4 regions of the Enterobacter sp. QK-SA4 genome follow, and region 4 is predicted to be linked to each of the others. Evidence: predicted binding sites of a transcription regulator. Region 4 holds the regulator's gene; each other region holds the start of a gene.

Evidence for each region. The regulator PurR, encoded in region 4, represses purine synthesis genes. The targets are predictions, from matches to a motif close to CANGCAAACGTTTGCNTG.
Region 1: the regulator PurR is predicted to act here: its motif matches at 3,496-3,513, upstream of AC1VYI_RS19610 (nucleoside-specific channel-forming protein Tsx).
Region 2: the regulator PurR is predicted to act here: its motif matches at 5,817-5,834, upstream of purL (phosphoribosylformylglycinamidine synthase).
Region 3: the regulator PurR is predicted to act here: its motif matches at 3,817-3,834, upstream of AC1VYI_RS16980 (amino acid aminotransferase).

What each region holds. Positions count from the first base shown of each region.
Region 1 is NZ_JBXFXH010000007.1:3,720,953-3,729,063, forward strand. It holds gene thiL (thiamine-phosphate kinase) at 1-58, opposite strand, end outside; gene nusB (transcription antitermination factor NusB) at 136-555, opposite strand; gene ribH (6,7-dimethyl-8-ribityllumazine synthase) at 577-1,047, opposite strand; gene ribD (bifunctional diaminohydroxyphosphoribosylaminopyrimidine deaminase/5-amino-6-(5-phosphoribosylamino)uracil reductase RibD) at 1,135-2,238, opposite strand; gene nrdR (transcriptional regulator NrdR) at 2,243-2,692, opposite strand; gene AC1VYI_RS19605 (SadB/YajI family lipoprotein) at 2,845-3,384, shown strand; gene AC1VYI_RS19610 (nucleoside-specific channel-forming protein Tsx) at 3,652-4,536, shown strand; gene AC1VYI_RS19615 (helix-turn-helix transcriptional regulator) at 4,657-5,337, opposite strand; gene AC1VYI_RS19620 (VOC family protein) at 5,352-5,717, opposite strand; gene secF (protein translocase subunit SecF) at 5,860-6,831, opposite strand; gene secD (protein translocase subunit SecD) at 6,842-8,111, opposite strand, start outside.
Region 2 is NZ_JBXFXH010000007.1:1,207,625-1,215,735, reverse strand. It holds gene qseE (two component system sensor histidine kinase QseE/GlrK) at 1-1,309, opposite strand, end outside; gene purL (phosphoribosylformylglycinamidine synthase) at 1,844-5,731, opposite strand; gene mltF (membrane-bound lytic murein transglycosylase MltF) at 5,999-7,549, shown strand; gene tadA (tRNA adenosine(34) deaminase TadA) at 7,446-7,976, opposite strand; gene yfhb (phosphatidylglycerophosphatase C) at 8,001-8,111, opposite strand, start outside.
Region 3 is NZ_JBXFXH010000007.1:3,160,207-3,168,317, forward strand. It holds gene pncB (nicotinate phosphoribosyltransferase) at 1-433, shown strand, start outside; gene asnS (asparagine--tRNA ligase) at 600-2,000, shown strand; gene AC1VYI_RS16975 (porin) at 2,607-3,713, shown strand; gene AC1VYI_RS16980 (amino acid aminotransferase) at 3,898-5,088, shown strand; gene AC1VYI_RS16985 (MBL fold metallo-hydrolase) at 5,139-5,786, opposite strand; gene mepK (peptidoglycan L,D-endopeptidase MepK) at 5,807-6,358, opposite strand; gene ldtD (L,D-transpeptidase) at 6,533-8,111, opposite strand, start outside.
Region 4 is NZ_JBXFXH010000007.1:2,748,033-2,756,143, reverse strand. It holds gene punC (purine nucleoside transporter PunC) at 1-190, opposite strand, end outside; gene punR (DNA-binding transcriptional activator PunR) at 305-1,216, shown strand; gene purR (HTH-type transcriptional repressor PurR) at 1,235-2,260, opposite strand; gene cydH (cytochrome bd-I oxidase subunit CydH) at 2,558-2,647, shown strand; gene AC1VYI_RS14760 (MFS transporter) at 2,811-3,977, shown strand; gene sodB (superoxide dismutase [Fe]) at 4,016-4,597, opposite strand; gene AC1VYI_RS14750 (C40 family peptidase) at 4,720-5,493, opposite strand; gene grxD (monothiol glutaredoxin 4) at 5,832-6,179, shown strand; gene rnt (ribonuclease T) at 6,224-6,874, opposite strand; gene gloA (lactoylglutathione lyase) at 6,970-7,377, opposite strand; gene nemA (alkene reductase) at 7,478-8,111, opposite strand, start outside.

The sequences.
Region 1 (8,111 bases), 970 kb from region 4:
GAGAGGTTCTGACACGGTCGAAATAACGGGCAATCAGGGAGAATTCGCCGCATGCCATACGTTATGCCTCAGCAAATAAAAGAAAAAACCGGAGCCGCACTGCCCGTCAGACAATGCAGGACTCCGGTTTGCGGATCACTTTTTGTGGGGACGGATCGCAGGGGCTGCTTTATCAAGTACGCCGTTTACAAACTTGTGGCTGTCTTCAGCGCCGAAGGTTTTCGCCAGCTCGATCGCTTCGTTGATGGCCACTTTATACGGCACATCATCACGTTTAGACAGCTCAAACAGCGCGATACGCAACACTGCTTTTTCCACCTGACCCAGCTCTTCGAGCAGACGGGACAGGTATGGCTTCATCAGGCCATCGAGATACGCGCTATTAGTCGCCACTCCCGACAGCAGTTCGCGGAAGTACAGAACGTCAACGTCTTTCACGTCCTGTTCTGACAGGAACTGGTATTCAACATCAGAGATGTCGTTCTGGGACAACTGCCAGGAGTAAAGTGCCTGGACGGCACATTCACGGGCGCGGCGACGAGCAGCAGGTTTCACGGAATTCCCCTTACAAAAAAATCAGGCCTTGATGGCTTTCAATACATTGATCATTTCAAGCGCGGTCAGTGCAGCTTCTGCACCTTTGTTACCGGCTTTGGTGCCAGCACGTTCGATGGCTTGTTCAATACTTTCGGTGGTCAGCACGCCGAACGCGACAGGAATTTCAGCATCCTGCGCAACGTGTGCCAGACCGTTGCTTGCACCGCCCGCAACGTATTCGAAGTGCGCAGTGCCGCCACGAATAACGGTACCCAGCGCAATCACCGCGTCGTATTTACCGGTTTTCGCCAGCGCGCCCGCCGCCAGTGGCAGTTCGTAAGCGCCTGGAACCCAAACAACGGTAATGTTGTCATCTTTAACCTGGCCGATGCGTTTCAGGGCGTCAATCGCACCTTCCAGCAGGCTGTCGTTGATGAAGTTGTTGAAACGCGCAATGGTGATGGCGACGCGAGCGTCCGGGGTAGCTACAGCAGCTTCAATAATGTTCATACTCTTCCTTTACGGGTTCATTTGGCCCCGCAGGGGGGCGGATTTTATCATAATACTTTGCGCACTGCTTCCCTATTTCAGGAGCAATTACGCTGTCGTTAAGTGGAGGCAGACATCCGGGCCTACCGGACGAATCTCGCTAAATTTGAGTTGCGGTGCGTCGGCCAGTTTTTCAAGGCCGGGCAGCACAAACAGGCCGCGCGCGTCGTGACCTAACAGTTTAGGCGCAACGTAAACAATCAGCTCATCCACCAGCCCGGCCTGTAAAAGCGCACCGGCGAGCGTTGGCCCCGCTTCAACCCAGATGCTGTTCACCTGCTGCTTGCCGAGCAGCATCATCAGCACCACCAGATCCAGATGACCGTTATGCTCCGGCACCATAATACTGCGCACGCCTTCCGGCCATTCGCGCGTATCTTCTTTAGTGCGGGCAATCCAGGTTTCAACCGGCTGCTGGACAATACGGTGCTCTGGCGTCACGCGGTTCTGGCTATCAATGATAATACGCAGCGGCTGACGCAGGTTCTCCTGCGGGTACAGCGCCTGAGTATCGGCATTCAGCTCGTCCCAGCGCACGGTCATGGCCGGATCGTCAGCCAGAACGGTTTCACTGCTGGTGAGAATAGCATGGCTTTGCGCGCGCAGACGTTGCACATCGCGCCTTGCCTGTGGTGACGTGATCCACTGGCTTTCGCCGTTTGCCATCGCCGTACGACCGTCCAGCGAGGCGCCCAGCTTAAGCTGAATATACGGGAACCCCGTGCGCATGCGCTTCAGAAAGCCTTTGTTGATCGCTTCCGCGTCCTGCATCATCAGCCCATGGCTGACGTCAATGCCTTCCTGCTGCAGGCGATACAGGCCGCGCCCGGCAACCTGCGGATTTGGGTCCTGCATCGCAGCGACCACGCGCGACACGCCCGCCGCAATCAGCGCTTCACAGCACGGCGGCGTACGCCCGTGATGGCTGCAGGGCTCCAGCGTGACGTAGGCTGTGGCACCGCGCGCCTTCTCACCGGCCATGCGCAACGCATGAACCTCGGCATGCGGTTCGCCCGCCCGATAGTGAAACCCCTCTCCTACAATCTCGCCATCGTTGACGATAACGCACCCGACGTTCGGGTTGGGATGGGTAGTAAAACGGCCGCGCTGCGCCAGCTTCATGGCTCGCGCCATGTAGATCTCATCCTGCATGAGCTTAATCCTGTAAGCGGGCGATCTCTTCGCCAAACTCTTTGATGTCTTCGAAGCTGCGGTAGACCGAGGCGAAGCGGATATAGGCGACCTTATCAAGCTTTTTCAGCTGCTCCATCACAAGGTTGCCGATCATTTTGCTCGGCACTTCACGCTCACCCAAACCACGAAGGTAAGATTTTATGTGGTTTAACGCCATCTCAACGTCATCCGCGCTGACAGGGCGTTTTTCCAGGGCCTTCAGCATCCCGCTGCGCAGTTTCTCTTCGTTAAACGGCTCGCGCACGTCGTTGCTTTTTACCACGCGCGGCATTACCAGCTCTGCAACCTCAAAGGTCGTGAAACGCTCGTTGCACACCAGACACTGCCGACGACGGCGTACGGATGACCCTTCGCCCACAAGACGAGAGTCGATGACTTTGGTATCCACAGCGGAGCAGAATGGGCAATGCATACGGTATCCCTGTTATGTGGTTAACTAATTTTCATTTTACCCTGATCTGGCCTGACAACAAAGGAAGAGCTTTTTGAGACAAAGGATCTATGTCTGACACGTTGAGGCTGGCTACCATTAAGGCGATCCGTTATTTCAAGGAAATAAACGCAATGACAAGACGTTACCTGAAGATTTTGCTGGTGGGGAGCCTCTTCACCCTTAGCGCCTGTGCACAGCAAACCGAAGTTCGCCAGATGAAACAAAGCGTCAACACGCTCAATACGGCGATGGACAAACTGAATAAAGAAACGGTGAAGATCACCCAACAAAACGCGCTGAACGCAAAATCCAGCAGCGGGGTGTATCTGCTGCCTGGTGCCAATACACCTGCGCGGCTCAACAGCCAGATTGGCACGCTTAAAATGTCACTGGTGAACGTGGCGGCAAATGCAGATGGTACTCGCGCAACATTACGCATCCAGGGCGAATCCAACGATCCGCTTCCGGCCTTCAGCGGCACCGTCGAGTGGGGCCAGATCCAGGGCACAACCGAGAGCTATCAGGAAGTGAATGTGAAGAACCAGTTGTTCACTGCTCCCGCGAGTATACTGGCGCCCAGCGATGTTGATATCCCGCTTCAGCTGAGTGGACTCACGCCAGATCAGTTAGGTTTTATCCGCATCCACGATATCCAGCCCGCCGCGCAGTAACCCCTCCTTCAGCGGAGTGCAATGTCACTCCGCTAACATTTACATTTCGTATGGATTGGCAACATAAATGATTGCCGCTACAATCCCGGCCGTTTAAAGTACGCAAACGTGAACGCAATCGATTACGCGTGTGAGAGATATGTGAAACAACACATATTTTTGTGAGCAGGGATTCCTATAATAGGCACCGCAGAAACACGAAATATTTAGAAACGCAATTCGCGCATTTTTCACTCCCGGAAGGGAATTTCAATCAGTGGCATGATTATGAAAAAAACATTACTTGCAGCCGGCGCTGTGCTGGCACTTTCCTCCTCTTTCACTGTTAACGCAGCGGAAAACGATAAACCACAATATCTCTCCGACTGGTGGCACCAGAGCGTTAACGTCGTGGGCAGCTACCACACCCGTTTCGGACCACAGATCCGCAACGATACCTACCTGGAGTACGAAGCGTTCGCCAAGAAAGACTGGTTTGATTTCTACGGCTATATGGATGCACCGGTATTCTTCGGCGGTAACACCGACGCGAAAGGTATCTGGAACCACGGTTCCCCACTGTTCATGGAAATTGAACCACGCTTCTCTATTGATAAACTGACCGGTACCAGCCTGGCGTTTGGTCCGTTCAAAGAGTGGTACTTCGCGAACAACTACATCTACGACATGGGCCGCAATAAGTCTGGTCGCCAGAGCACCTGGTACATGGGTCTGGGTACGGACATCGATACCGGCCTGCCAATGAGCCTGTCTCTGAACGTGTATGCTAAATACCAGTGGCAGAACTACGGCGCCGCGAACGAAAACGAGTGGGATGGCTACCGTTTCAAAGTGAAATACTTTGTGCCAATTACCCAGCTGTGGGGCGGTAACCTGAGCTATATCGGCTTCACCAACTTTGACTGGGGTTCAGATCTGGGCGACAACGACTTCCGCGACCTGAACGGTAAGAAAGCGCGCACCAACGACTCCATCGCCTCCAGCCACATCCTGGCGCTGAACTACGATCACTGGCACTACTCTGTTGTTGCGCGTTACTGGCACAACGGTGGTCAGTGGAACGACGACGCGAGCCTGAACTTCGGCAACGGCGACTTCAGCGTTCGCTCTACCGGCTGGGGTGGTTACCTGGTTGTGGGTTATAACTTCTAATCAGCGCTGGACTGGGCGGGCTGATGCCCTCACCCTGACCCTCTCCCACAGGGAGAGGGAACAAATACTAAGAACGGCAACATACGTTGCCGTTTTGCTTTTACCTCGCCGCCAGGCTTTTTACTGCTTAACCTTCCGCAAAAAATCGGCCAGAGACCTGTCCGCACTCTCGCTAAACCGCCTCTCCGTCTGCACAATATTGAGACATCGGTCGAGCCGGAAACAGCGATAGTCATCGCGCCGTTCGCACCACGCCGCCAGCAGCCAGCGCTCCCCCCAGAAGAACAATCCTAACGGCTGAACCTCACGCTGTGAGAGTTGCCCAACTTCGTCGCGGTAATGCAACGCCAGCACACGCTGAGCGGAAATTGCCTGATGAATCATGTCAAAATCGCTACGGGAGTGGCTTTGCATGCAAAAATCCGGGGCGTAGATCCGCGTCTGCTCCGCCTTTCGACGACTCTCCTCGGGCAGGATAGCCAGCACCTTCTCCTGAGCCGACTCCAGCTCGCGCGACAGCGATTCCCCTCCCCAGGTTTTGAGCAGGCGAATCGCGACGATCAGCGCCTCTGACTCCTTATTTGTCAGCATCAGCGGCGGCAGGTCAAATCCCGACATCAGCCGATATCCGCTCCCCGCCTCACCTTCCACCGGCACGCCGGAAAGCGACAGGTCGCGAATATCGCGGTAGACCGTGCGCTCGGACACGCCAAGCCGGTCCGCCAGATGCGCTGCCGTTGTCAGACGCCTGCCCCGCAGGATCTGCACAATCTGAAACAAACGGTCAGCGCGTCGGGTCATATCTTATTCCGCTCTCAGGCAGGTTGATGGAGGCCGACGCGGTTACCCTCGCTGTCGGTAAACAATGCGATAGTGCCAATGCCATGCGGCAGTTCCAGCGGGCCAAACACGCACTCGCCGCCCGCAGAGGCGATGCGATCGAGCGTGGCCGCCAGATTGTCAGTATGCAGGTAAATAATAGCGCCCTGCAAAGACGGTGTAACGCCGTCAAATTTTGCCAGCGCCCCGCCTGTACCCGGATCCTCATGCGGGAAAACGGCCAGCTCCGCGCAGTCCATTTTCTCGCGACGCAGCGCGAGCTGCATCACCGGCTCATAAAATTTGATGGCGCGATCCATATCCGCGACCGGAATCTCAAACCAGTTAATGACGCTTTTCATACATTCTCCTGCCTGTTGTTTGGGTTCAGAAGGAGTCTACGACAGGGCTCCTGACAGCATACTGTCAGGAGTGTTTGTCAGGAGCGGATAAAAAAAATCCCGGTCAACAGACCGGGATTTCGATAACGCGCTAAACGTCGCCTTACGGCAGAATGGACGGCTGATCCGCCCCTTCTTTCTCGACTTTCTGCTGGAGCAGGTGCTCGCGCTTCATGCCAAGTTTCAGTGCCAGAGCGGATGCGACGTAGATAGACGACGCCGTACCGATGGTGACACCGATCAGCATGGTCAGCGAGAAGCCTTCCAGTACCGGACCACCGAAGAGGAACAGCATCAGGATCACCATCAGGGTGGTACCGGATGTGATCAGGGTACGGTGCAGCGTCTGGGTCAACGACACGTTAAAGATTTCGTACGGCGTACCGCGACGGATCTTACGGAAGTTTTCACGGATACGGTCAGATACCACGATACTGTCGTTCAGTGAGTAACCGATAACGGACATCAGGGATGCCACAATCGTCAGGTCAATCTCAATGTGGAACAGCGACAGTATGCCCATGGTGATCACCACGTCGTGCGCCAGAGCGATAACCACACCGGCCGCCAGTCGCCACTCAAAGCGGAAACCGACGTACACCAGGATGGAAATCAGCGCCACCAGCAGCGCCATCGCGCCGGTCTGCGCCAGGTCAGCACCCACGCTTGGGCCGACGAACTCAATACGCTTGACCGCCGCGTTCTGGCTGGTTGTTTCGTTAATCACGCTAACAACCTTGCTGCCCAACTCCTGGCTGCCGTTGGCATCGTGCACCGGTGGCATACGCACCATGATGTCGCGGCTGCTGCCGAAGTTCTGCAGCAGCGGCTCTTCAAAGCCCGCTTTCTGCAGAGACAGACGCATCTGGTCCATATCGACCGGTTTTTCCAGGGAGATCTCGATGACCGTACCGCCGGTGAAATCCAGACCCCAGTTAAAGCCTTTCACGCTCATAATGCCGATGGACAGAATCAGCAGGAAACCTGAAATGCCGAAGGCCCAGTAGTCCCAGCGCATAAAGTCCCAGACTTTACGGCCGTGGTTCAATTGTTCAACAGTATATTCCTGTGCCACAACGCACTCCTCAGATAGACAGCTTTTTGACGCGCTTGCCGCCGTACAGCAGGTTCACGATGGCACGGGTGCCGACAATAGCGGTAAACATTGACGTTGCGACACCGATACCGGTTGTAATCGCAAAGCCTTTGATCGCACCAGTCCCCACTGCATACAGGATAAGAACCTTAATCAGTGTTGTTACATTCGCATCGAAGATGGAGCTGAACGCGCCTTTATAGCCTTCGTCAATCGCCTGCTGAATAGAGCGGCCGTTGCTCAACTCTTCTTTGATACGTTCGTTAATCAGTACGTTGGCGTCGACCGCCACCGCAAGAGTAAGAACGATACCCGCAATCCCCGGCATGGTCAGCGTCGCCCCCGGCAGCAGGGACATAATGCCGATGATCAGCACCAGGTTGGCAATCAGCGCGGAGGTCGCAATCAGACCAAACTTCTTATAGAAGAAGATCATGAAGAGGATAGAGACCACCAGACCGGCCAGACACGCTTCCAGACCCTGCTGAATGTTTTGCATACCCAGAGTTGGACCAATGGTACGTTCTTCAACAATCTGAATTGGCGCAATCAGCGCACCGGCACGCAGCAGCAGGGAGAGCTGACGCGCTTCGTTCGGGTTGTTGATACCGGTGATACGGAAGCTGTTACCCAGACGAGACTGGATATTGGCGATGTTAATCACCTCTTCCTCTTTCACCAGCACCGCACGACCGTTTGCATCTTTCTTACCGCTGTCTTTGTACTCCACGAACAGGGTCGCCATCGGTTTACCGATGTTGTCCTTGGTGAAGTTAGACATGATGTTACCGCCCGCGCTATCCAGCGAGATGTTAACCTGCGGCTGGTTGTATTCGTCCTGGCTCGACGTGGAGTCGGTGATGTGGTCACCGGTCAGGATCACGCGTTTGTACAGCACTACTGGCTGACCTTCGCGGGTCTGTTTCACTTCGGAGTCGCCCGGAATACGCCCTGCGGCAGCAGCGGACTGATCGACGTTGGAGTTCACCAGCCGGAATTCCAGGGTTGCGGTCGCACCCAGAATCTCTTTCGCACGCGCGGTATCCTGGATACCCGGCAGTTCAACCACGATACGGTCAGCACCCTGACGCTGTACCAGCGGCTCAGCCACGCCCAGCTGGTTTACACGGTTACGCAGAATGTTGATGTTCTGCTGAACGGCATATTCACGCGCTTCTTTCAGACGCGCATCGGTCATCACCGCGCGCAGCTGGTTGCTGCCCTGCGAGGAGATCACCAGGTCACGGTGACGTTGGGTC
Region 2 (8,111 bases), 1.5 Mb from region 4:
CCAGCCCGCTTCCTTTAACCGCGCCTTTCCGCTGATGACTCCCCTGGAAAAAGGGTTCGAAGATCATGGTTTTTTCGTCATCGGGGATCGGGGTGCCGGTGTTTGCGACGTCAATAAACACCCGTGAACCATTCGTATTACTTCGGATATAAATGTTACCGGATTCAGTACCATAGTGCACCGCATTGGAGTAAAGATTATCCAGAACGCTCATCAGCAGCATGGGTTCAGCCAGGCACGCAGGCGCATTCAGCTCAACGCCGGTATGCATCATTTTAGCTCTTGCTGGCAAGCTGTGGGCGGAGATCACCATATCCACCAGCGGCTCAATTTCAACGTTTTCCAGTACGACCGCCCCGTCAGCCAGCTTGCGGTTGTAATCCAGCAGTTGCTCAATCAGCTTTTGCAGATTGCGGCTGCTGTTATCCAGGATCTCGACAATTTCTTTCTGTTCTGGCGTAAGGGGCCCGGCCACTTCGTCCGCCAGCAGCTCCGTCCCTTCACGCATGCTGGCCAGCGGCGTTTTAAGCTCATGGGAGATATGGCGCAGGAACTGATGGCGCTGTGATTCGAGCCACGCCAGGCGCTCGGACAGCCAGATAATGCGCTGGCCTACGGATCGCAGCTCGCGGGGACCTTTAAAGGCTACCGTATCCCCGAGCGATTTCCCCTCCCCCAGACGGTTGATCATACGCTGAATGCCCTTCACCGGGCCGATGATCATGCGGGTAAAGAGCAGAACCAGCCCCAGGCTCACCAGGAACAGCACCAGCGCCTGCCAGCCGAAGAACTGGCCACGCTCGGCAATCTCCTGCTGGAGCTGCTGGCCGCGAGAGAAAATCACCGCGCGCGTTGACTGCACCATCTCGGTGTTGGCGCTGGCAAATGCTTCGAGGCGCGCGGCGGCGGCGGCATCCGGGCCGCTGTTGCTGCACTGCAGCTGCGCGAGATCGTTCAAATCCTGACGTAACGCCTGATACAGCTTGTCATCAGGCAAGACCCCCGCGTGAGCGTCCAGCATTTCGCTGTAGCGTTTACGCTGACTCTGATAAACCTTTTCCAGCGTCCGATCGTCAAGCACGCAATACTGACGATAGCTACGCTCCATCTCCAGCGCGGCGTTGGTCATTGCTTCACTGCGTCTGGCGTCGATGAGCGTCGTGCGGTTGGTCAAAGCCGCCTGCGCGCTCAGCGCGTTCAGGCTTTGCCACGCCTGCCAGGCAAGGATCAGCAGCGGCAGCAGGATCAGCAGGAAGGCCATCATGACGAGCTGCCGCAGGGAGCGGGGGAAAACGGGCCAGCGTTTCAACGCATTACTCTCTTAATGGGGATTTACGCAGAGCGTAACTGAGTCTGCCCTTCAGATACAACAAAGCCGGGTAAAAACCCGGCTTTGTCATGGAATGAGGCGGTGCCTAACTCGACGTTTCGCCCTGGCCTGATAAAGCATCGCTATGATCAGTAGTTGGACGGCAGGCACCTTTTTGTGCGTCATTCGAAGTTTATGTAGCGCGTCCCGAAGGGGCTGACATAAGAAGGTGAATGAGCCACTGGTTAATATTATGCAACACCCGTGCCAAAATGCAAAACAAAATATTAACAGTTTGAAATATATGAGTTTTACTCGTTTAGCCTGTTAATTATCGGTTGAATGATTTCCAGGCTAAGTGTCGCTGTTAAGCAACACCTTAACGGGAACCTTTACTGCCACATATAAATCAATGAGTTAAATGTCGCCTTTTGGAGACAGTTGGATTACGGGTCTGTCGCGTAATTGCGACACAAATAAAAAAGCCCGGTGGAGCTTTCGCTTACCGGGCCTGGAAGGGTGTGGGGCTAAAACTTAACCCAACTGCTTACGCGCGTTGCGGAAGATACGCATCCACGGGCTGTCCTCGCCCCAGTTGTCCGGGTGCCAGGAGTTGCTCACGGTACGGAATACGCGTTCCGGGTGCGGCATCATGATGGTCGCGCGACCGCTTTCGCTGGTCACCGCCGTAATACCGTTGGCGGAGCCGTTCGGGTTAGCCGGGTAAGTTTCAGTCACCTTGCCGAAGTTATCGACAAAGCGCAGCGCCACCAGGCCTTTGCTCTCCAGCTGAGCCAGATGCGCAGCATCACGTACTTCTACCTGACCTTCACCGTGGGAAACGGCGATTGGCATCTGAGAACCGACCATTCCCTGCAGCAGCAGAGACGGGCTTTGGGTCACTTCCACCAGGCTGAAGCGCGCCTCGAAGCGGTCAGACTGGTTGCGCACAAAGCGCGGCCAGGCTTCGCTGCCCGGGATCAGCTCGCGCAGGTTAGACATCATCTGGCAGCCGTTACACACGCCCAGCGCCAGGGTCTGCGGACGGTGGAAGAAGGTTTCGAACTCGTCGCGCACGCGGCTGTTGAACAGGATGGACTTCGCCCAGCCTTCGCCCGCGCCCAGCACGTCGCCGTAGGAGAAGCCGCCGCACGCCACCAGCGCCTGGAAATCTTCCAGACCGGTACGTCCGGCCAGCAGGTCGCTCATGTGGACGTCGATAGCGTCAAAGCCCGCGCGGTGGAAGGCAGCCGCCATCTCAACGTGGGAGTTGACGCCCTGCTCGCGCAGCACGGCCACTTTTGGACGCGCGCCGGTCGCAATGTACGGCGCAGCGATATCTTCGTTAATGTCGAAGGAGAGCTTCACGTTCAGGCCTGGATCCTGGTCATTCGCTTTCGCGTTATGCTCCTGATCGGCACATTCCGGGTTATCACGCAGGCGCTGCATCTGCCAGGTGGTTTCCGCCCACCACATGCGCAGCGTGGTGCGGCTTTCGCTGAATACCGCGTGACCGTCTGCTTCAATCACGAAGCGGTCGCCCTGAACGGCTTTACCCAGATAGTGCACGCAGTCTGCCAGACCGTGCTTCGCCAGAATCGCTTCAACCGCGTCGCGATCCGCCGCGCGCACCTGAATCACGGCGCCCAGCTCTTCGTTGAACAGCGCCGCCAGACGGTCTTCGCCCAGCGTCGCAATGTTCGCTTCCACGCCACAGTGGCCGGTGAAGGCCATCTCTGCCAGGGTCACCAGCAGGCCGCCGTCGGAACGGTCGTGGTAGGCCAGCAGCTTACGCTGCGCCACCAGCGCCTGAATCGCGTCGTAGAAGCCTTTCAGCTGGGCCACGTCACGCACGTCGGCTGGCTTATCGCCGAGCTGACGGTAAACCTGCGCCAGCGCGGTAGCACCCAGCGCGTTGTGGCCTTTACCCAGGTCAATCAGCAGCAGGGCGTTGTCTTCGGTCGCAAGCTGCGGCGTAACGGTGTGACGCACGTCTTCCACGCGGGCAAACGCGGTGATCACCAGCGACAGCGGAGAGGTCATCTCGCGCTGCTCGCTGCCTTCCTGCCAGCGGGTTTTCATCGACATGGAGTCTTTGCCCACCGGAATGGTCAGGCCGAGGGCAGGACACAGCTCCTCGCCCACCGCTTTCACGGCTTCATACAGGCCAGCATCTTCGCCAGGGTGGCCGGCAGCGGCCATCCAGTTGGCGGAGAGCTTGATACGTTTAATATCGCCAATCTGCGTCGCGGCGATGTTGGTCAGCGCTTCACCGACCGCCAGACGGGCAGAAGCAGCGAAGTCCAGCAGCGCCACCGGGGTACGTTCGCCGAGAGCCATCGCTTCGCCGTAGTAGCTGTCGAGGCTCGCGGTGGTCACGGCGCAGTTAGCGACAGGGATCTGCCACGGGCCGACCATCTGATCGCGCGATACCATACCGGTCACGGTGCGGTCGCCGATGGTCACCAGGAAGGTTTTCTCTGCCACAGCAGGCAGATGCAGCACGCGGTTGACCGCTTCTGCCACGGTGATGCCCTGGCGATCCAGCGCTTTGCCCGCCGCTTTACGGGTGGTTACGTCGCGGGTCATCTTCGGCGTTTTACCGAGCAGAACGTCGAGCGGCAGATCGATTGGCTGGTTGTCAAAGTGGGTGTCGCTTAAGGAAAGGTGCTGCTCTTCGGTCGCTTCACCGATGACGGCATACGGCGCGCGCTCGCGGCGGCACAGCTCGTCAAACAGCGGCAGCTGGTCGGCAGCAACCGCCAGCACGTAACGCTCCTGGGATTCGTTACACCAGATTTCCAGCGGGCTCATGCCCGGCTCATCGCTCAGGATATCGCGCAGGTTGAAACGCCCGCCGCGGCCGCCGTCGCTTACCAGCTCCGGCATGGCGTTGGACAAACCGCCCGCGCCCACGTCGTGAATGAAGAGGATCGGGTTAGCGTCGCCCAGCTGCCAGCAGCGGTCGATCACTTCCTGGCAGCGGCGCTCCATCTCAGGGTTGTCGCGCTGCACGGAGGCGAAGTCGAGATCCGCATCAGACTGGCCGGAGGCCATAGAAGAGGCCGCCCCGCCGCCCAGACCGATGTTCATCGCCGGGCCGCCCAGTACGATCAGCTTCGCGCCGACGACGATCTCGCCTTTCTGCACGTGATCGGCACGGATGTTGCCGATCCCGCCCGCCAGCATGATCGGCTTGTGGTAGCCGCGCAGCTCTTCGCCGTTGTGGCTGTCCACTTTCTCTTCATAGGTACGGAAGTAACCGTTCAGCGCCGGACGACCAAATTCGTTGTTAAACGCCGCGCCGCCCAGCGGGCCTTCGGTCATGATATCCAGAGCGGTCACGATACGCTCTGGCTTGCCGAAATCTTCTTCCCACGGCTGTTCAAAGCCCGGGATACGCAGGTTAGAGACGGAGAAACCGACCAGACCCGCTTTGGGTTTAGCGCCACGACCGGTCGCACCTTCATCACGGATTTCACCGCCGGAGCCGGTCGCCGCGCCCGGCCACGGGGAGATCGCCGTCGGGTGGTTGTGGGTTTCCACTTTCATCAGGATATGCGCGGGCTCCTGATGGAAGTCATAGCGCCCTGCTTCGCGATCGGCGAAGAAGCGGCCCACCTCGGAACCTTCCATTACCGCGGCGTTGTCCTTATAGGCAGACAGCACGTGGTCAGGGGTTTGCTCCATGGTGTTTTTGATCATTTTGAACAGCGACTTCGGCTGCTGTTCGCCGTCAATAATCCAGTCGGCGTTGAAAATCTTGTGGCGGCAGTGCTCAGAGTTAGCCTGCGCGAACATGTAGAGTTCGATGTCGTTCGGGTTACGGTTGAGCTTAACAAACGCATCCTGCAGGTAATCAATTTCGTCTTCAGCCAGCGCCAGGCCGAGACGCAGGTTGGCGTCAATCAGCGCCTGACGGCCCTGCCCCAGCAGGTCTACGCTCTGTACCGGCGCAGGCTGATGGTGAGAGAAAAGCTTCTGCGCGTCATCGAGAGAGGCAAATACGCTCTCCATCATGCGATCGTGCAGTTCAGCCGCAACCGCCTGCCACTGCGCGTCGCTCAGGGTAGAGGCTTCCACGTAGTACGCCACGCCGCGTTCCAGACGGTTAATCTGGCTCAGGCCACAGTTATGGGCGATGTCGGTGGCTTTGGAAGACCAGGGGGAGATGGTGCCCGGACGAGGCGTCGCAAGGATCAGTTTGCCGGTTGGCGTATGGCTGCTCAGGCTTGGACCATACTTGAGCAGGCGTTCCAGCTGTACGCGCTCCTCTGCATTCAGGGGGGCATTCAGGTCAGCAAAATGGACATACTCAGCGTAAATATTGCTTACCGGAAGGTCGGCCGCCTGAAAACGTGCCAGCAGTTTAGTGATACGGAAGGCAGACAGTGCAGGCGAACCACGCAGAATTTCCATCATAAGTCTCTCGTCTTCGAAGCGCCGGGGCGCTTACAGTGTGCGCAAGGGGGGAAAACGGGCGTCATTATAGAGAATCCTGAGCGCCGACGAAACCGTTTGCGTCGAAATAAAATTTGCACAGAGATTTAACAATAGATGTGACCTGTCTCTCTAATTGGTTGCCAAGTGGCGCAAGTTTACGCAAAATGCCGCTCATTCAATGGCAAACCTTATGATTAACATGGCTACAGCAAACTGAGGCAACCGGCGTCGCAGAGAATTAACTAATTGAAAAAATTAAAGATTAATTATCTGCTCATCGGCATTGTAACGTTGCTGCTGGCAGTGGCCCTCTGGCCTTCCATCCCCTGGTTCGGCAAAGCCGAAAACCGTATCGCCGCCATTCAGGAGCGGGGGGAATTGCGCGTCAGTACCCTCAACTCCCCGCTGATTTACAGCGACGTCAACGGCAAAATCATTGGTCTGGATTATGAACTTGCACAACAGTTCGCCGACTATCTTGGCGTGAAGCTTAAAATCACCGTCCGCCAGAATATCAACGAGCTGTTTGACGACCTCGATAACGACGATGCCGATATGCTCGCCGCCGGGCTGGTGTATAACAGCGAGCGCAGCAAGAACTACCAGCCAGGCCCGACCTACTACTCCGTTTCTCAGCAGCTTGTTTACCGCGTCGGGAGCCTGCGCCCGCGCTCGCTGGCTTCAATTAACGATCGGCAGCTGACGATTGCGCCCGGCCACGTGGTGATTGACGATCTGCGGGAGCTCAAGGAGAAGAAATATCCCGACCTGAGCTGGACGGTGGATCCGAAACTCGGCACGACGGAGCTGCTGGAGCAGGTAAAAGATCAGAAGGTGCCCTACACCATCGCCGATTCGGTCGCGATCAGCCTGTTCCAGCGGGTGCATCCTGAAATCGCCGTGGCGCTGGACGTCACCGACGAGCAGCCCGTGACCTGGTTTAGCCAGCTTGATGACGATCAGACCTTCTCTGCCGCGATGCTTGATTTCTTCAACACCATCAATGAAGACGGTACCCTGGCGCGTCTCGAGGAGAAGTACCTCGGGCACGGCGATGACTTTGACTACGTTGATACCCGCAGCTTCCTGCGCGCGGTAGACAGCGTCCTGCCGGACCTGCAGCCGCTGTTCGAAAAATACGCCCAGGAGATTGACTGGAAGCTGCTGGCGGCTATTTCGTATCAGGAATCCCACTGGGACACCCAGGCCACGTCGCCCACGGGCGTACGCGGTTTGATGATGTTAACCAAAAATACCGCGCTGAGCCTTGGCGTCAATGACCGTACCGATGCCGAACAGAGCATCAGCGGCGGCGCGCGCTACCTGCAGGATATGATGGCCAAAGTACCGGAAACGGTGCCGGAAGAAGAGCGGATCTGGTTTGCGCTGGCGGCCTACAATATGGGCTACGCGCATATGCTTGATGCGCGAGCGTTGACGGCCAAAACGAAAGGTAACCCGGACAGCTGGTCAGACGTTAAGCAGCGCCTGCCGCTGCTGAGCCAGAAGCCATGGTATAACAAGCTGACATACGGCTACGCGCGCGGGCATGAAGCCTACGCCTACGTGGAAAATATCCGTAAATATCAGATTAGCCTGGTCGGGTATCTGCTTGAGAAAGAGAAAGAGGCGACGGAGGCCAAACAGCTGGCTCAAAGTTACCCGGTCGTGGCGCCGGACGAGCTCAATCGTCCTACAGCTTCAATTCTGCCTTTTGCTGCTTTTTCTGCTGACGGCGCATTCGAAAGAAATCGCTTAATAGCCCCGAACACTCTGGTGCAAGCACCCCACCGATAGTCTTCACCTGGTGGTTCATGCCCGGGTGACCCAGCACGTCCATCAGCGAACCGGCCGCACCGGTTTTTTCATCCCGCGCCCCGAAAACCAACGTCCCGATCCGGCTGTGCACCATCGCGCCGGAGCACATCACGCACGGCTCCAGCGTCACATACAGCGTGGTATCAAGCAGGCGATAGTTTTGCAGCACCAGACCGCCCTGGCGAAGCGCCATGATTTCGGCATGCGCAGTAGGATCGTGGCGACCAATAGGCCGGTTCCACCCTTCGCCAATCACCTGATTGTTATGAACCAGCACCGCGCCCACGGGCACTTCGCCCTCGTCCCAGGCGCGTTGAGCCAGCGTCAGCGCGTGGCGCATCCAGTATTCATGATTGTGTACAGGGTTGGACAAAGGCTGATACTCCAGTCGAAAAGCGGGCGGCATTATACACGCCAGTTTTAGAGAAGACTATTCGAGTTGCTGAAGTTCGCCTGATGGCGTGACGCGCCAGCGGTGCTGGCAAAAATAGAGCAGCGGATTGTCCTGCTTGCTGTCGCTATAGCCGCTGTACAGGCGCAG
Region 3 (8,111 bases), 410 kb from region 4:
CGACTGTATTACGATGGATGCCTTCCTGCGCGACTTTGGTCCCGAGTTCGCTGAACGTTACCAGGGATTACGCCACGACTCCGGGGATCCGGTTGAATGGGGCGAGAAAGCCATTGCCCATTACGAAAAACTCGGCATTGATCCGATGAGCAAGGTGCTGGTCTTCTCGGATAATCTCGACCTGGCGAAAGCGGTCGACCTCTATCGCCATTTCAATACCCGTGTGAACCTGAGCTTCGGGATTGGTACCCGTCTGACCTGCGATATTCCTCAGGTAAAACCTCTGAATATCGTCATCAAACTGGTGGAATGTAACGGCAAGCCGGTGGCAAAACTCTCCGACAGCCCGGGTAAAACCATCTGCCATGACAAAGCGTTTGTCCGCGCATTGCGCAAAGCGTTCGATCTCCCCTTGATCAAAAAAGCCAGTTAAGCGCTTACGGGAGCCTTTATGGCTCCCTTCTCCTTATTTATTTCTCAATTCTTCTCTTTTGACTGCGAAATTTACTTGTCTGATAGCGGATGGCAGGTAACATAGATATCCCCCCATAAGGGTGGACAAGTGTTTATTTTTTCCGACTATTAACAGAGAGAATATTATGAGCGTTGTGCCTGTAGCCGACGTACTCCAGGGCCGTGTCGCCGTTGACCAGGAAGTCACCGTGCGCGGATGGGTGCGTACCCGCCGAGATTCTAAAGCTGGCATCTCCTTCCTTGCCGTCTATGACGGTTCCTGCTTTGATCCTGTACAGGCCGTCATTAATAATTCTCTGCCCAATTACAATGATGACGTTCTGCGACTGACAACCGGTTGCTCCGTCATTGTTACCGGCGTGGTTGTGGCGTCACCGGGCCAGGGCCAGAGCTTCGAAATTCAGGCCACTGCGATTGAAGTCACCGGCTGGGTTGAAGATCCGGATACCTACCCGATGGCGGCAAAACGCCACAGTATCGAATATCTGCGTGAAGTCGCCCACCTGCGTCCGCGTACCAACCTGATTGGTGCGGTGGCGCGCGTGCGTCATACGCTGGCGCAGGCGCTGCATCGTTTCTTCGATGAGCAGGGTTACTTCTGGGTGTCTACCCCGCTGATCACCGCGTCCGATACGGAAGGTGCCGGTGAGATGTTCCGCGTTTCGACGCTGGACATGGAAAACCTGCCGCGCACGCCTGAAGGTAAAGTGGACTATGACAAAGACTTCTTTGGTAAAGAAGCCTTCCTGACGGTATCTGGTCAGCTCAACGGCGAAACGTACGCCTGTGCGCTGTCTAAGATCTACACCTTTGGCCCAACCTTCCGCGCCGAAAACTCCAACACCAGCCGTCACCTGGCGGAATTCTGGATGCTGGAGCCTGAAGTGGCCTTCGCCGACCTGGACGATGTTGCGGGTCTGGCTGAAGCGATGCTGAAGTATGTGTTCAAAGCGGTGCTGGAAGAGCGTCCTGACGACATGAAATTCTTCGCAGAACGCGTAGACAGCGATGCTGTGGCGCGTCTGGAGCGTTTCGTGTCTGCCGACTTTGCGCAGGTGGACTATACCGACGCGGTGGCAATCCTCGAGAAATGCGGTGAGACGTTCGAGAACCCGGTTTACTGGGGCGTTGACCTGGCGTCTGAACACGAACGCTATCTGGCCGAGAAGCATTTCAAAGCGCCGGTTGTCGTTAAAAACTACCCGAAAGACATTAAGGCCTTCTATATGCGCCTTAACGAAGACGGTAAAACCGTGGCAGCGATGGACGTTCTGGCGCCGGGCATTGGTGAAATCATCGGTGGCTCTCAGCGTGAAGAACGTCTTGACGTGCTGGACGCGCGTATGGAAGAGATGGGGCTCAACCCAGCTGACTACAGCTGGTACCGCGATCTGCGTCGTTACGGTACCGTACCGCACGCCGGTTTTGGTCTGGGCTTCGAGCGTCTGATTGCCTACGTTACTGGTGTTCAGAACGTACGTGACGTGATTCCTTTCCCACGTACTCCACGTAACGCCAGCTTCTAATCGATACAATACTAAAATGGCCAGCTTATGCTGGCCATTATTTTATTCTGTATTGTCAGTTTTCGTCAGCGTAAAGTCAGCATCTTTAAACCTTCACCCCGTCACAACCACTACCTGTTACGTTTTGTTTCCGCGAAATATCCAGCCACAAAAAATAAACCCCATTCTTATTGCGATTATTACATCCTCAAGTGATAGCACAAATTTCAACCACTTTTACAGCCGTCCGGAAGGCCTTTTGGAGTCATAAGAAAAAACGAGCCGTTTAGCGTCTGTTTATATGAATCGCCTTTATCTCAATTAATCATAATGAATTCATATATATAGGATAGTGCTTGTTGTTTAATTCGCCAGGGCGTTCTGAAGTTTGAGGTGGTTCACAAAGTTCCCAAAAATACATATTTAGTTACACATAATTTCTTTTGGTTACTTAATCTTGAGAATTGTAGCACTTTCAGGCTAGCGAAACGCTTCGCCGAATGGAAAGATGCCTGTCAGATACATAAAGACACCAAACTCTCATCAATAGTTCCGGAAATATTTATTGACAGAATTTATTGACGGCAGTGGCGAGTGTCATAAAAAAACCAATGAGGGTAATAAATAATGATGAAGCGCAATATTCTGGCAGTGGTAATCCCTGCCCTGCTGGTAGCCGGTGCAGCTAACGCTGCAGAAATCTATAACAAGAACGGCAACAAGCTGGACTTCTACGGTAAAGTTAACGCCGAGCACGATTTCGTGACTTCCGGTGATAACACCAACAATAACGACGCTACCTACGCGCAGATCGGTTTCAAAGGCGAAACTCAGATCAACGACCAGCTGACCGGTTACGGCCAGTGGGAATACCGTTTCCTGGCCAGCCAGGCTGAAAATGGTGCTCAGACTAACAAAAACCGTCTGGCATTCGCTGGCCTGAAAGCGGGCGATGCTGGCAGCATCGACTACGGTCGTAACTACGGTATCGTTTACGACGTAGAATCATACACCGATATGGCGCCGTCCTTCTCTGGTATGACCTGGGGCGGTAACTATGTTGATAACTTTATGACCAGCCGCAGTACCGGTCTGCTGACCTACCGTAACAGCAACTTCTTCGGTCTGGTTGACGGTCTGAGCCTGGGCGTTCAGTACCAGGGCAAAAACGACCGTGCTGACGTTAAAACCTCTAACGGTGACGGCGTAGGCTACTCCCTGGGCTACGATTTCGGCGAAGGCTTCGGTGCAATCGCATCTTACAGCAACGCTAACCGTACTCTGAATCAAAAAGCTGATGGTGAAGGCGACAAAGCTGAAGCATGGGGTGTTGGTCTGAAATACGACGCTAACAACATCTACCTGGCAACCACCTATGCAGAAACCCGTAACACCACTCGTACCGGTTCTAACGGTGACGCTGGCTTCGCTAACAAAACGCAGAACTTCGAAGTGGTTGCTCAGTATCAGTTCGACTTCGGCCTGCGCCCAGCAATCTCCTACGTGCAGACCAAAGGTAAAGACCTGGCTGCGGTCAACGGCTTCAGCGGTGGCGATGCAGACCTGGCTAAATTCATCCAGGTTGGTACCACTTACTACTTCAACAAGAACTTCAACGTGTGGGCTGACTACTATATCAACCTGCTGGACAAAGACTCCGACTACGCGAAAGCTGTTGGCGGTCTGAACGGCAACGACGATATGGCTGCTGTGGGCGTAACCTACCAGTTCTAATCAGTACACCACTTTGTTATATGCTTAATGAACAGGGCTTCGGCCCTGTTTTTTTATGCGTGACAGAAAATAATGGCGACTTTTGAAAAGCCGCACGCTTTTCGTCGCAAACGGTTGGCATTTTGTAAATCTACCGTTAACCTGATAGCGGATTTCACTTCTGTAATCACAATGGAACTTCGTCATGTTTGAGAACATTACCGCCGCTCCTGCCGACCCTATTCTGGGCCTGGCCGATCTGTTTCGTGCCGACGACCGCCCTGGCAAAATCAACCTGGGTATTGGTGTATATAAAGATGAAACCGGCAAAACTCCGGTACTGACCAGCGTTAAGAAAGCTGAGCAGTATCTGCTGGAAAACGAAACCACCAAAAACTACCTCGGTATTGATGGTATCCCTGAATTTGGTCGCTGCACCCAGGAGCTGCTGTTCGGTAAAGGCAGCGCAATTGTGAGTGACAAACGTGCCCGTACAGCACAGACCCCGGGCGGTACCGGTGCGCTGCGCGTGGCGGCGGATTTCCTTGCGAAAAACACCTCTGTTAAGCGCGTATGGGTGAGCAACCCAAGCTGGCCGAACCACAAGAGCGTGTTTAACTCTGCGGGTCTGGAAGTGCGTGAATATGCTTACTACGACGCGGCAAACCACTCTCTTGACTTTGACGGCCTGCTGGTGAGCCTGAGCGAAGCGCAGGCAGGTGACGTGGTGCTGTTCCACGGCTGCTGCCACAACCCAACCGGTATCGATCCGACGCTTGAGCAGTGGCAACACCTGGCGAAGCTGTCCGTTGAAAAAGGCTGGCTGCCGCTGTTTGACTTTGCCTACCAGGGCTTCGCCCGTGGTCTGGAAGAAGATGCCGAAGGCCTGCGCGCGTTCGCAACCGTGCATCAGGAGCTGATTGTCGCAAGCTCGTACTCCAAGAACTTCGGTCTGTACAATGAGCGTGTGGGTGCCTGTACGCTGGTTGCCGCTAACGAAGAGACCGTCGATCGCGCGTTCAGCCAGATGAAATCGGTTATCCGCGCTAACTACTCTAACCCACCGGCACACGGTGCGTCTGTTGTTGCCACTATCCTGAGCAACGATGCGCTGCGCGCTATCTGGGAACAAGAGCTGAACGATATGCGCCAGCGCATTCAGCGCATGCGCCTGCTGTTTGTGAATACCCTGGCTGAGAAAGGCGCGGACCGCGACTTCAGCTTTATCATCAAACAGAACGGCATGTTCTCGTTCAGCGGCCTGACCAAAGAGCAGGTTCTGCGTCTGCGTGAAGAGTTTGCCGTGTACGCCGTGGCCTCTGGCCGCGTGAACGTTGCTGGTATGACGCCTGACAACATGGCGCCACTGTGCGAAGCGATTGTCGCCGTACTGTAATTTGCGCTCATAAAAAAGCCTGCATAACGCAGGCTTTTTTTTTATTCGGATTACCAGACAGGCATCTCATCCTGAAGGAACGGATTATGGAGCCGTTCATAGCCCAGCGTCGACATCGGACCGTGTCCTGGGATAAACGTAACGTCATCACCCAGCGGCAATAACTTTTGTTTAATCGACTGTATCAGCTGCCCATGATTGCCGCGCGGAAAATCGCTGCGTCCTACGCCACCTTTGAAGATCACATCGCCGGAAATCAGCAGACGAGACTGGTCATCAAAGAAGACGATATGGCCTGGCGTATGCCCAGGACAATGCAACACCTGTAAAGTCACATTCCCTACGTTAACGCGCTCTCCTTCGTTCAGCCAGCGATCGGGCGTCAGGGGCTGACACTCATCAAGGCCAAACATGCGGCTTTGGGCGGGTAACCCCTGCAGCCAGAACTCATCTTCTTTTTCCGGGCCGATCACCGGCACACCATAGTGTTCAGCCAATTCAGCCGCAGCACCTACATGGTCAAGATGACCATGAGTGAGCAAAATCTGCATCAGCGTGACGCCGCTTGCTGCGACTTCCTGCTTGATTTTCTCAGCGTCACCGCCGGGATCGACAAGCGCGGCCAGTTTAGTCTGTTCGCACCAGATCAATGAACAATTCTGGGAGAACGCGGTAACCGGAATAATACGATAGTTCATACTGCTCCTGTGTTTCGTTATTACCAGTGCCGAACCGGACCGGTATCAATATGCACAAAGTTGCTGCTGGGGTAATATCCTACACCACCTGCGCGCATAGATAACGCGGCTTTGCGAATATTGGCTAACGAAACGCCTTCAATATGGAAATCCATTGCCTGTCCCTTCGTGTGATAGCTTTTTTTGGCTACCCCGCGACTGTGGGCGCGCAGTTCATTATTGGTATCAATCGAGCGATAGCCAGAAATGAGCTGCACCGGCCTGCTGGTGCCCAGCAGGCCCTGAAGGCGGAAAAGCTGATCAAACAGTCCTGGATCGATGGCTTTTATTTTATTCGCGCGGAAATCACGGAAAAAATGGTTAAGTCTTGCTAATTCATCCTGAATATAGCCTCTGCCATCGAAGAATTCCGCTTTTAGCGACTCACCGGTATGGAGATTGTTGAGCGTTAAAACTCGCGGACGAGGTGTCGAGAGGGTGGCAAATGCTGGCGTCGGCAAGATGGCCGCTGCGCCAAGCGCAACACCACCTAACGCCAGCAGTTTGCGGCGATTAGCGTCAAATTTGTCCATGATAATCAGGTCTACAGGTAAAAGAAATCGTAATATGCTTAGCGCACGAAGGGCACCTTAACTGGCAAAACCATGTACGTCAAGGCGCCCAATCCCAGTGAATACGCGGCTTACAGCGATATTGCCCCCTATTCACCCTAACTTACGACAATCATTTTTCCCGAACTGCTTCATTTACCTGATTAATTGTTCCGCTTTTGGCAAAATTTGTGCGCCAGATCGCGCGGTGAGATCATAATTGTAAATATCTGTACGATACTGAGTACGCCCGTCTTCACCAACAAACGCAGTCAGATAGTAAAGATTGACGGGAATATTGTGCCGAATATTCACGTAACGCGTATCCCCCTGCTTCAGGGCATCCGAAATACGCGTATCGTTCCAGCCCGCATCCTGCAATAGCATATTGGCCAGCTCAGAGGCTTTGTTCACGCGCACGCAGCCAGAACTCAGCGCGCGAGTATCTTTCTGGAACAGGTTGTGGTTCGGCGTATCGTGCAGATAGATAGCGTCTGAACTCGGCATGTTGAATTTGTAGCGCCCTAAAGAGTTATGCGCTCCGGGAGCCTGCTGGAAGCGGAACGGCAGATTCGACGCTGTGATGGTCGACCAGTCGACCATATAAGGATCGATGGCCTCTTTACTGTTCCATCCACGCATCACCGTATAGCCATGACGTTCCAGATAACCCGGATCGTTCCAGACCTTCGGCAGAATGTCTTTACGCGCCAGCGTCGGCGGCACGTTCCACGGCGGGTTAACGACTACATTATTGAGCGCGCTGCTCATCATCGGCGTTTTGCGATCCGGGCGCCCGACAATCACGCGCGACGCCAGTTTTTCGCTACCATCCTGATAATAGACCAGGGAATACGCCGGGATGTTTACCATAATCCCGGTAGAGAGCGTTCCCGGCAGCAGGCGCAAACGCTGGATATTGAGCGCCAGCACCCCTGCCCGCTGCGCAGGCGATACGTTCAGCCAGTCGCGCGTCGTCTGGCCAATGACGCCATCGGCCCCCAGCCCCTGAGCGGCCTGGAATTGCTTAACGGCCGCAACCAGCTCGCGATCGTAAGCCGCGGGTTTGTTGCTCAGAACAACGGCTTTCTTCTCTTTTACTGGCGCTGATGGGCTGACGGCGACGTTTTGTGGATCATCACCCGGAAGTGCAATCTTTGGCCCGCCGTCAAGAAGACCGGAACGCGTCAGGATCTCGCGCAGGGCAGGAACATCGCTGCTCCACTGTCCCGGACGCAGCGTCGCGGTACCGCGCATTTGCGGCCATGGACGCGTGTCTCCCACCAGCGCGAGGAGCGACTGGTGCAGAGTGGCATAGTGTGGATGCGCCGGTGCGAGGCTGGCGATAAAGCGCGGCAGTTCGCCGTTATCCAGCGCTAGCTGCCACTGGTTAATCACCGACAGCGCCGGCGTCGCCAGCTTGTACGGTTTATCGCTGTACAGCCAGCGGTTGCCATTGACCGGAATACCCGCCACGAACTGCAGGTAGCCCATCATGGCATCGGAAAGCACCACATCACGCGCCTGCCCGGTGACGGCAGGATCGGTTAACAGCTCAACCCACTTTGTAAACTGCGGCTGAAACCCTGCAATTGCGACTTCCGCCAGCTGCTGCTGGAAGGCGCGCACGGCATCGCGGTTTTCCCACATCGGTTTCATATCGCGAGCGGCATAGAGGAGCGTGAGCTGATTGATATAGACAGGCGTGTAGCCTGATGGCAGCCCCGACTGCAGC
Region 4 (8,111 bases):
GCGGTCCCCAGAGCAGCTGAGCGAAGGCAAAGCCGGCGAGGAATAAACTCAGGCTGGCGCTGATGGCGGCGGCAGGCGTTTGTAAATCTTCCTGCATGGCGGCAAACGCCGGCAGGTACATATCGGTGGCCAAAAAGCCCAGCACGCTCAAGCCGCCGAGCCAGACTAAAAAACCGTTCCTGGGTTGCATTATTTTATTCTCCTGAGGAGGCAGGTATACATTGGCGCTGAGTGTAGGGAGTGCAAAGCCGCTTGTGAAACGCTAATATTTGGCGGGTGCATTCAAAAATTTTGCAGGCAGAAAATGTGGTCAGATTATTCTCTTGAAGTGGTCGATGCTGTTGCGCGTAACGGCAGCTTTAGCGGTGCGGCGCAGGAGCTGCACCGCGTCCCTTCGGCCATCAGCTACACGGTGCGCCAGCTGGAGGAGTGGCTGGCGGTTCCGCTGTTTGAACGGCGGCATCGCGATGTGGAATTAACGCCCGCAGGCGCGTGGTTTTTGAAAGAAGGGCGTTCTGTTATCAAAAAAATGCAGATCACCCGCGAACAGTGTCAGCAGATCGCTAACGGCTGGCGGGGACATCTTTCCATCGCGGTGGATAACATTGTTAAACCCGAGCGCACCCGGCAGATGATCGTCGATTTCTACCGTCATTTTTCTGACGTCGAGCTGCGGGTCTCGCAGGAGGTGTTTAACGGCGTCTGGGATGCGCTGGCGGACGGCAGGGCAGAGATGGCGATTGGGGCCACGCAGGCGATCCCGGTCGGGGGACGTTACGCTTTTCGCGATATGGGAATGCTGAGCTGGAAATGCGTGGTGGCAAGCGATCATCCGCTGGCGGCGATGGAAGGGCCGCTGAGCGATGACACGCTGCGCAACTGGCCGTCGCTGGTGCTGGAGGATACGTCCCGTTCATTGCCCAAGCGTATCACCTGGCTTCTCGACAACCAGCGGCGGGTGGTGGCCCCTGACTGGGAATCGTCGGCGACGTGCCTCAGCGCCGGGCTGTGCGTCGCGATGGTGCCCGTTCATTTCGCGCGTCCGCGCATCGATACCGGAGAGTGGGTTGAGCTGACGCTGGAGAATCCGTTCCCGGATGCGGCCTGCTGCCTCACATGGCAGCAAAATGATGTCTCGCCTGCTATGGCCTGGCTGCTGGATTATCTGGGAGACAGCGAAACGCTGAACCGGGAATGGTTACGGGAGCCAGCGTAGCTGGCCCCCGTAAAGCGATTAACGACGGTAGTCGCGGAACGGACCATCCGCAACGGAACGGCGTTCGATAAGACGCGGGTGAACTTCAATGGACTGCGACTCTTCACGCTTGTTGACGATTCTGTCCATCAGCATGTTAAAGGCCGTTTCGCCCAGCGAGTCTTTTGGCTGGTGAATGGTGGTCAGCGCCGGGGTGAAGAAGCGCGCGTTACGCACGTTGTCATACCCGATCACGGAAATATCCTGCGGTACGCGCAGGCCTAGCTCGTCGGCAGCGCAGAGCGCGCCCATGGCCATGATGTCGCCCCCGCAGAAGACGGCGGTTGGACGGTGAGGCTGGGAGACGATCTGCTGCATCGCGCGGTAGCCGGATTCCGGCTCAAAGTCGCCCTGCACAATCCAGTTTTCCGGCACGTTGATCAACGCTTCTTCCATCGCTTTCATAAAACCGGCCAGACGGCCCGCGCCGGTGTTGCGCTCCAGCGGACCGGGGATCACGCCAATCTCGCGGTGACCGCGTTCGATCAAATAACGACCGGCCATATAGCCGCCTTCAAAGGCGTTATCGATAACGGAATCGGTGAAGTCTGCGCGCGCTTCGCCCCAGTCCATCACCACCATCGGAATATGGCGATACTCTTCCAGCATCGACAGCACGGACTCCGGATACTCGGAACACATCACCAGCAGGCCATCAACGCGCTTTTGCGCCATCATCGACAGGTAGGCACGCTGTTTTTCAATGCTGTTCCACGCGTTGCCCAGAATCAGGGTATAGCCTTTCTGGAAGCAGTTCTTTTCGACCGCTTCAATGATCTCGGCAAAATAGGCCGCTTCACTGCTGGTTGCCAGTAATCCAATGGACTTGGTGTGATTAACCTTGAGGCTGCGCGCAACCGCACTTGGCGAATAGTGCAGCTCTTTGATCGCTGCCCAGACGGCGTTGCGCGTCTCTTCCGCCACAAAGCGGGTTTTGTTAATTACATGTGATACGGTTGTAGTGGAAACGTTTGCGCGTTTTGCTACGTCTTTAATTGTTGCCATTAAATGTCACTCCAGACCATATCCTAAGCTCCTGAAAAACTTGAAGGTAAACGTTTGCCTTCTCTCACCCTTATCTCGCAATCTTGAATTGCGGCACGCCGGGAAAACGACACGGGACGTCAGGAGGGGGTCAATGGCCGGTACGCTAATAAATTTAGCGTGGAATTTTGTCCTATCTTGATGAAAAGGGGAAGAGGTAAAGTGGTTATCAGTATAAATCCAGGAAGATTTTTGACGTAATCTGTGCAAAAATGAGCAAGCTCACTTTTCGTGTGGGGATTAAAAGGAGAAAAATTGATGAGTTCCGATCTTAAGTTTTCGCTGTTCACCACCGTTGTTGTGCTGGCTCTGATTGTTGCGGCCGGTCTGACGGCTGCGCTGCACTGATTTACGCGGAGGGAGAGCCTTCTCCCTCCCGACTCCCCGGATTGTTACTTCTCTGGCAAAAATCTTTTGCCATTTTGTTAACTTCTCATTTTTTGTGATTGATGTCATGCTTTCCGCTTCTTTGTTCTGTGTCACCAAATGACACGGCATCCGGAGTTGACGCATGAAAATCAATTTTCCCCTGCTGGCCCTGGCGATTGGCGCTTTTGGGATTGGCACCACTGAATTCTCCCCGATGGGGTTACTGCCTGTTATTGCCCGGGGCGTAGATGTCTCTATCCCTGCGGCAGGGATGTTAATTAGCGCCTACGCTATCGGCGTGATGGTCGGTGCGCCGCTGACGACGCTTCTGCTTTCGCACCGCGCGCGCCGCAATGCGCTGATTTTCCTGATGGCGATTTTCACCCTGGGCAACGTGCTTTCGGCCATTTCGCCAGACTACACCACCCTGATGCTATCGCGTATTCTGACCAGCCTTAATCACGGCGCATTCTTCGGGCTGGGATCGGTCGTGGCAGCCAGCGTGGTGCCAAAACACAAGCAGGCGAGCGCCGTGGCGACCATGTTTATGGGGCTAACGATTGCCAACATCGGCGGGGTGCCTGCGGCAACCTGGCTGGGGGAAGCGATCGGCTGGCGTATGTCCTTCCTGGCGACGGCCGGGCTGGGCGTGATTGCGATGGTGGCGCTGTTCTTCTCCCTGCCGAAAGGCAGCGCCGGAGAACGTCCGGAAGTGCGTAAAGAGCTGGCTGTGCTGATGCGCCCGCAGGTGCTCTCCGCGCTGCTGACCACCGTGCTGGGGGCAGGGGCGATGTTTACCCTCTACACCTATATTTCACCTGTATTGCATGACATCACCCACGCAACGCCTCTCTTTGTGACCGCGATGCTGGTGCTGATTGGCGTGGGCTTCTCGATCGGCAACTATCTCGGCGGGAAATTTGCCGACCGTTCCGTGAGCGGGACGCTTAAGGGCTTCTTAACCCTGCTGATTGTCATCATGGTTGCCATTCCGTGGCTGGCGCGTAATGAGTTTGGGGCCGCGATTGCGATGGTCGTCTGGGGAGCCGCCACTTTCGCCGTGGTGCCGCCGCTGCAGATGCGCGTGATGCGTGTCGCGCACGAGGCGCCGGGACTTTCATCTTCCGTGAATATCGGTGCGTTTAACCTGGGTAATGCCCTGGGCGCCGCGGCCGGTGGGGCCGTGATTTCAGGTGGTCTGGGATACAGCTTTGTGCCTGTGATGGGGGCGATTATTGCCGCGCTCGGCCTGCTGCTGGTGATGATGTCGGGTCGTAAACAGCCTGAAGCAGCCTGCGCTGCGGAATAAACCAAAAACGCAGAAGGGCGAACCCTTCTGCGTGTCTCTTACGCGGCGAAGTTCTTCGCAACAAAGTCCCAGTTAACCAGTGCCCAGAAGTGCTCCAGGTAGTTCGGACGCGCGTTGCGGTAGTCAATGTAGTAAGCGTGTTCCCATACGTCCACTGTCATCAGCGGCTTAGCGCTGGTGGTCAGCGGGGTACCCGCGTTTGAAGTGGACACGATAGCCAGTTTGCCATCCGCCTCTTTAACCAGCCACGTCCAGCCAGAACCGAAGTTCTTGATGGCTGCATCGGTAAATTTCGCTTTGAAATCCGCGAAGCTGCCAAATGCGGCGTTGATAGCGATAGCCAGTTCACCGGCAGGTTCACCGCCGGCATTCGGCGCCAGGCAGTGCCAGTAGAAGGTGTGGTTCCACACCTGAGCCGCGTTGTTAAACACGCCACCCTCTGAGCTGCGGACGATCTCTTCCAGCGTTTTGCCTTCAAAATCGGTACCCTTGATCAGATTGTTCAGGTTGGTGACGTACGTCTGGTGATGCTTGCCGTAATGATATTCCAGGGTTTCCGCAGAAATGTGCGGTGCCAGGGCGTCTTTTGCATACGGTAGTGCAGGTAATTCGAACGACATTGCTTCTCTCCTTATTGTATTTTGTGTTGCCAATAACCACACAGACAACATGGACAGGATAGCAAATTGAAAGGGTATGCAAAAGAGGAACTTACCCTGCCACGGATGTGGCAGGGCAGGGGTTAGCGAATGGTTTTCGGCGTCATCACGCGACGCGCGCCGACGTAGTGGCGTACCCAGTAGTCTTCACTGAGAGAGGTGATCTGAATATCCTGGCCGCTACGTGGAGACTGGATGAACTTCCCGTTGCCGACATACACGCCAACGTGGTCAGCCGTGCCGCGACCCTGAGTGCGGAAGAACACCAGATCGCCGTTTTCCAGCTCACCGCGGTCAACCGGTGAGGCATCGCGCAGGTGGTACATCTCATTGGCGGTACGAGGAATGCGGAATTTGACAAGATCTTTATAGGCGTAATAGACGAGGCCGCTGCAGTCAAACCCGGTACGCGGCGAACTGCCACCCCAGTGATAAGGTTTGCCAATCTGCCCCATCAGTTTGTTCATCGCGGTTTTTTGCGCTTTCTGTACACGCACTTTATGCACTTCAGCTATTTTCGTGACCTTCGTGCATTTCGCCTTGTGGCCTTTACGCGTGATGCATTTTTCAGTAACGAGGTTAGCGGCGGTTTGCGAAGCTTTACTTTTAGCGGAGTGGGCAGTGCGGGAAGGTTTTGTTTTCGTCTTGCTGGAAGCGGTCTGTTTCGTCTGAGCCGGTGTTTTTTTCTTGTCGTTCTTAGCGGTGGTTTTTTTCTTACGATCTGTGGCTTTCACCAGATGGTTTTTTTGTACAGCAGAATGCCGCGCCTGCTGAGAGGCGTTTGCCACTGGCGTGAAAGTGAGTGAAGTAAACAGTAAAGCACAGAGCGTGATCGAGATTTTATTTATCCGCGCCACTGGGCAGTCCCCTGATAAATGCAGGTCATCAATAATACCCGCGTGTGATTTACAAAGCCCGTCGATTCTAATCTATAAAAACCCAGAAAGTTAATAGCATTTTTCAATCTACAATCGTGTTTCGTTAGCAAGTGCAAAAAAATTCATCGTTCTGTCGCACATTTACCCACTCCCTAAGCAAAACCCTGACCGCAGCAGGGGTAAACACCATTTGCAATGCAACTTTTCGTGACTCGGGGTAGAATGTATAAACGTGACAAAAATGTTATTTTCCGATGCCAGTCTGAACCGCTACAATGTCAGACGAATGCCGTAACAGAAGTTAAAGGAAGCAAGACATGAGCACCACTATTGAAAAAATCCAGCGCCAGATCGCTGAAAACCCGATTCTGCTGTATATGAAAGGTTCTCCGAAGCTGCCAAGCTGCGGCTTCTCCGCACAAGCGGTTCAGGCGCTGTCAGCCTGTGGTGAGCGTTTTGCTTACGTTGATATCCTGCAGAATCCGGACATCCGCGCTGAGCTGCCTAAGTACGCTAACTGGCCGACTTTCCCACAGCTGTGGGTTGACGGTGAGCTGGTTGGCGGCTGCGATATCCTGATTGAAATGTATCAGCGCGGCGAACTGCAGCAGCTGATCAAAGAGACGGCGGCGAAGTACAAAACCGAAGAGCCGGACGCAGAGTAATTTTCTGCGCAAATAAAAAAGCGACCTGATAAGGTCGCTTTTTTTTATTCTTCTCTGTCGCCCATCGGCAGCGGCCAGCCGCCCAGACGCTTCCAGCGGTTGACGATCTCACAGAACAGCTCTGCGGTGCGCTCCGTGTCGTATAAAGCGGAATGCGCCTGCGTACCGTCAAAAGGTATACCCGCCGTGATGCAGGCTTTTGATAACACCGTTTGTCCCAGGGCCAGGCCGCTCAGTGCGGCGGTGTCGAAGGTCACAAAAGGGTGGAAGGGGTTGCGTTTAAGCGCGGCGCGCTCGGCGGCGGCCATGGTAAAGCTGTGATCGAAGGTGGCGTTATGGGCCACCATAATGGCGCGGCTGCAGTTACTCTCTTTCATGCCTTTACGCACCATTTTGAAAATGGCGTGCAGCGCATCATATTCACTGACTGCACCACGCAGCGGGTTATGCGGATCGATACCGTTAAACGCCAGCGCTTCCGGCTGTAAGTTTGCCCCTTCGAAAGGTTCAACGTGGAAATGCAGCGTGGTGTCCGGTGTAAGCCAGCCCTGTTCATCCATCTTCAGCGTGATGGCGGCAATTTCGAGCAGCGCATCGGTTTTAGCGTTAAATCCGGCTGTTTCTACATCAATGACAACGGGATAAAAACCACGAAAACGGTCGCACAGACCGCTAAATTGAGCGTTATCGGACATCAGGGTCTCTTACAAGGGGAAAAAGCAGAGCGCATTATGGCAAATTTTGCAGGGTGATGCAGTAAAACTACGGGCGCATGTTGCGCCCTGAGGGATCAGTTGCCCAGACCGCGACCCGCGTCTTTGGCTTCAATCAGCTCGATTTTGTAACCGTCCGGGTCTTCCACGAACGCAATCACGGTGGTGCCACCTTTTACCGGGCCCGCTTCGCGCGTAACGTTACCGCCGTTGCTGCGAATGCGCTCACACGCTTCGGCCGCGTTGTCCACTTCCAGCGCGATGTGGCCGTAGGCGGTGCCCAGCTCATAGCTGTCTACGCCCCAGTTGTAGGTCAGCTCGATCACCGCTTCATCCGTTTCCGGGCCGTAACCCACAAACGCCAGCGAGTATTTGTATTCCGGGTTTTCGCTGGTGCGCAGCAGCTTCATGCCCAGGACGTTAGTGTAGAAATCAATGGAACGTTGCAGGTCGCCAACGCGCAGCATGGTGTGAAGTAGGCGCATAATTTCCTCATTAACCAATGGAATAGACTGTCTTTTTGAACAGAAACGATGTTTTAGTATAGCGGCGAAGTATCGCCGCTATCAATGAACAACGGCGAGATTACAGAGAAGGGTAGTCGGTGTAGCCTTCCGCGCCGCCGCCGTAGAAGCTTTCCGGGCGCTGCGGGTTCAGGGCCGCTTTTTTCTGCAGACGGGCAACCAGATCCGGGTTGGCGATATAGTCGCGGCCAAACGCGACGGCATCGATCAGCCCTTTGCCGATCAGATCTTCGGCTTTCTCCGGGGTATAAGCCCCCGCACCGATGATCACCCCGTGGAAACGCTCGCGCACTTTCTGACGGAAAGCGTCCGTGTAAGGCTTACCGCCAGCCCAGTCCGGCTCGGACATGTGCAGATAGGCGATGCCGCGTTTAGCCAGTTCTTCGATCAGGTACAGGGCATCGGCTTCTTCGTTCGGACCGTTGTCGACGTTCTGGAAAGAACCGATTGGAGAGACGCGGATCCCGATACGATCCGGGCTCCACTCCTGGCATACGGCGTCAACCACTTCCAGCACCAGTCGAGCGCGGTTTTCAACGCTGCCGCCGTACTGGTCGGTGCGGTGGTTAGACGACGGTGACAGGAACTGGTGCAGCAGGTAGCCATGCGCGGAGTGCAGCTCAATCAGGTTAAAACCGGCTTCACGGGCGTTGGCCACGGCCTGGCGGAAGTCGTTCACGATACCCGGAATTTCA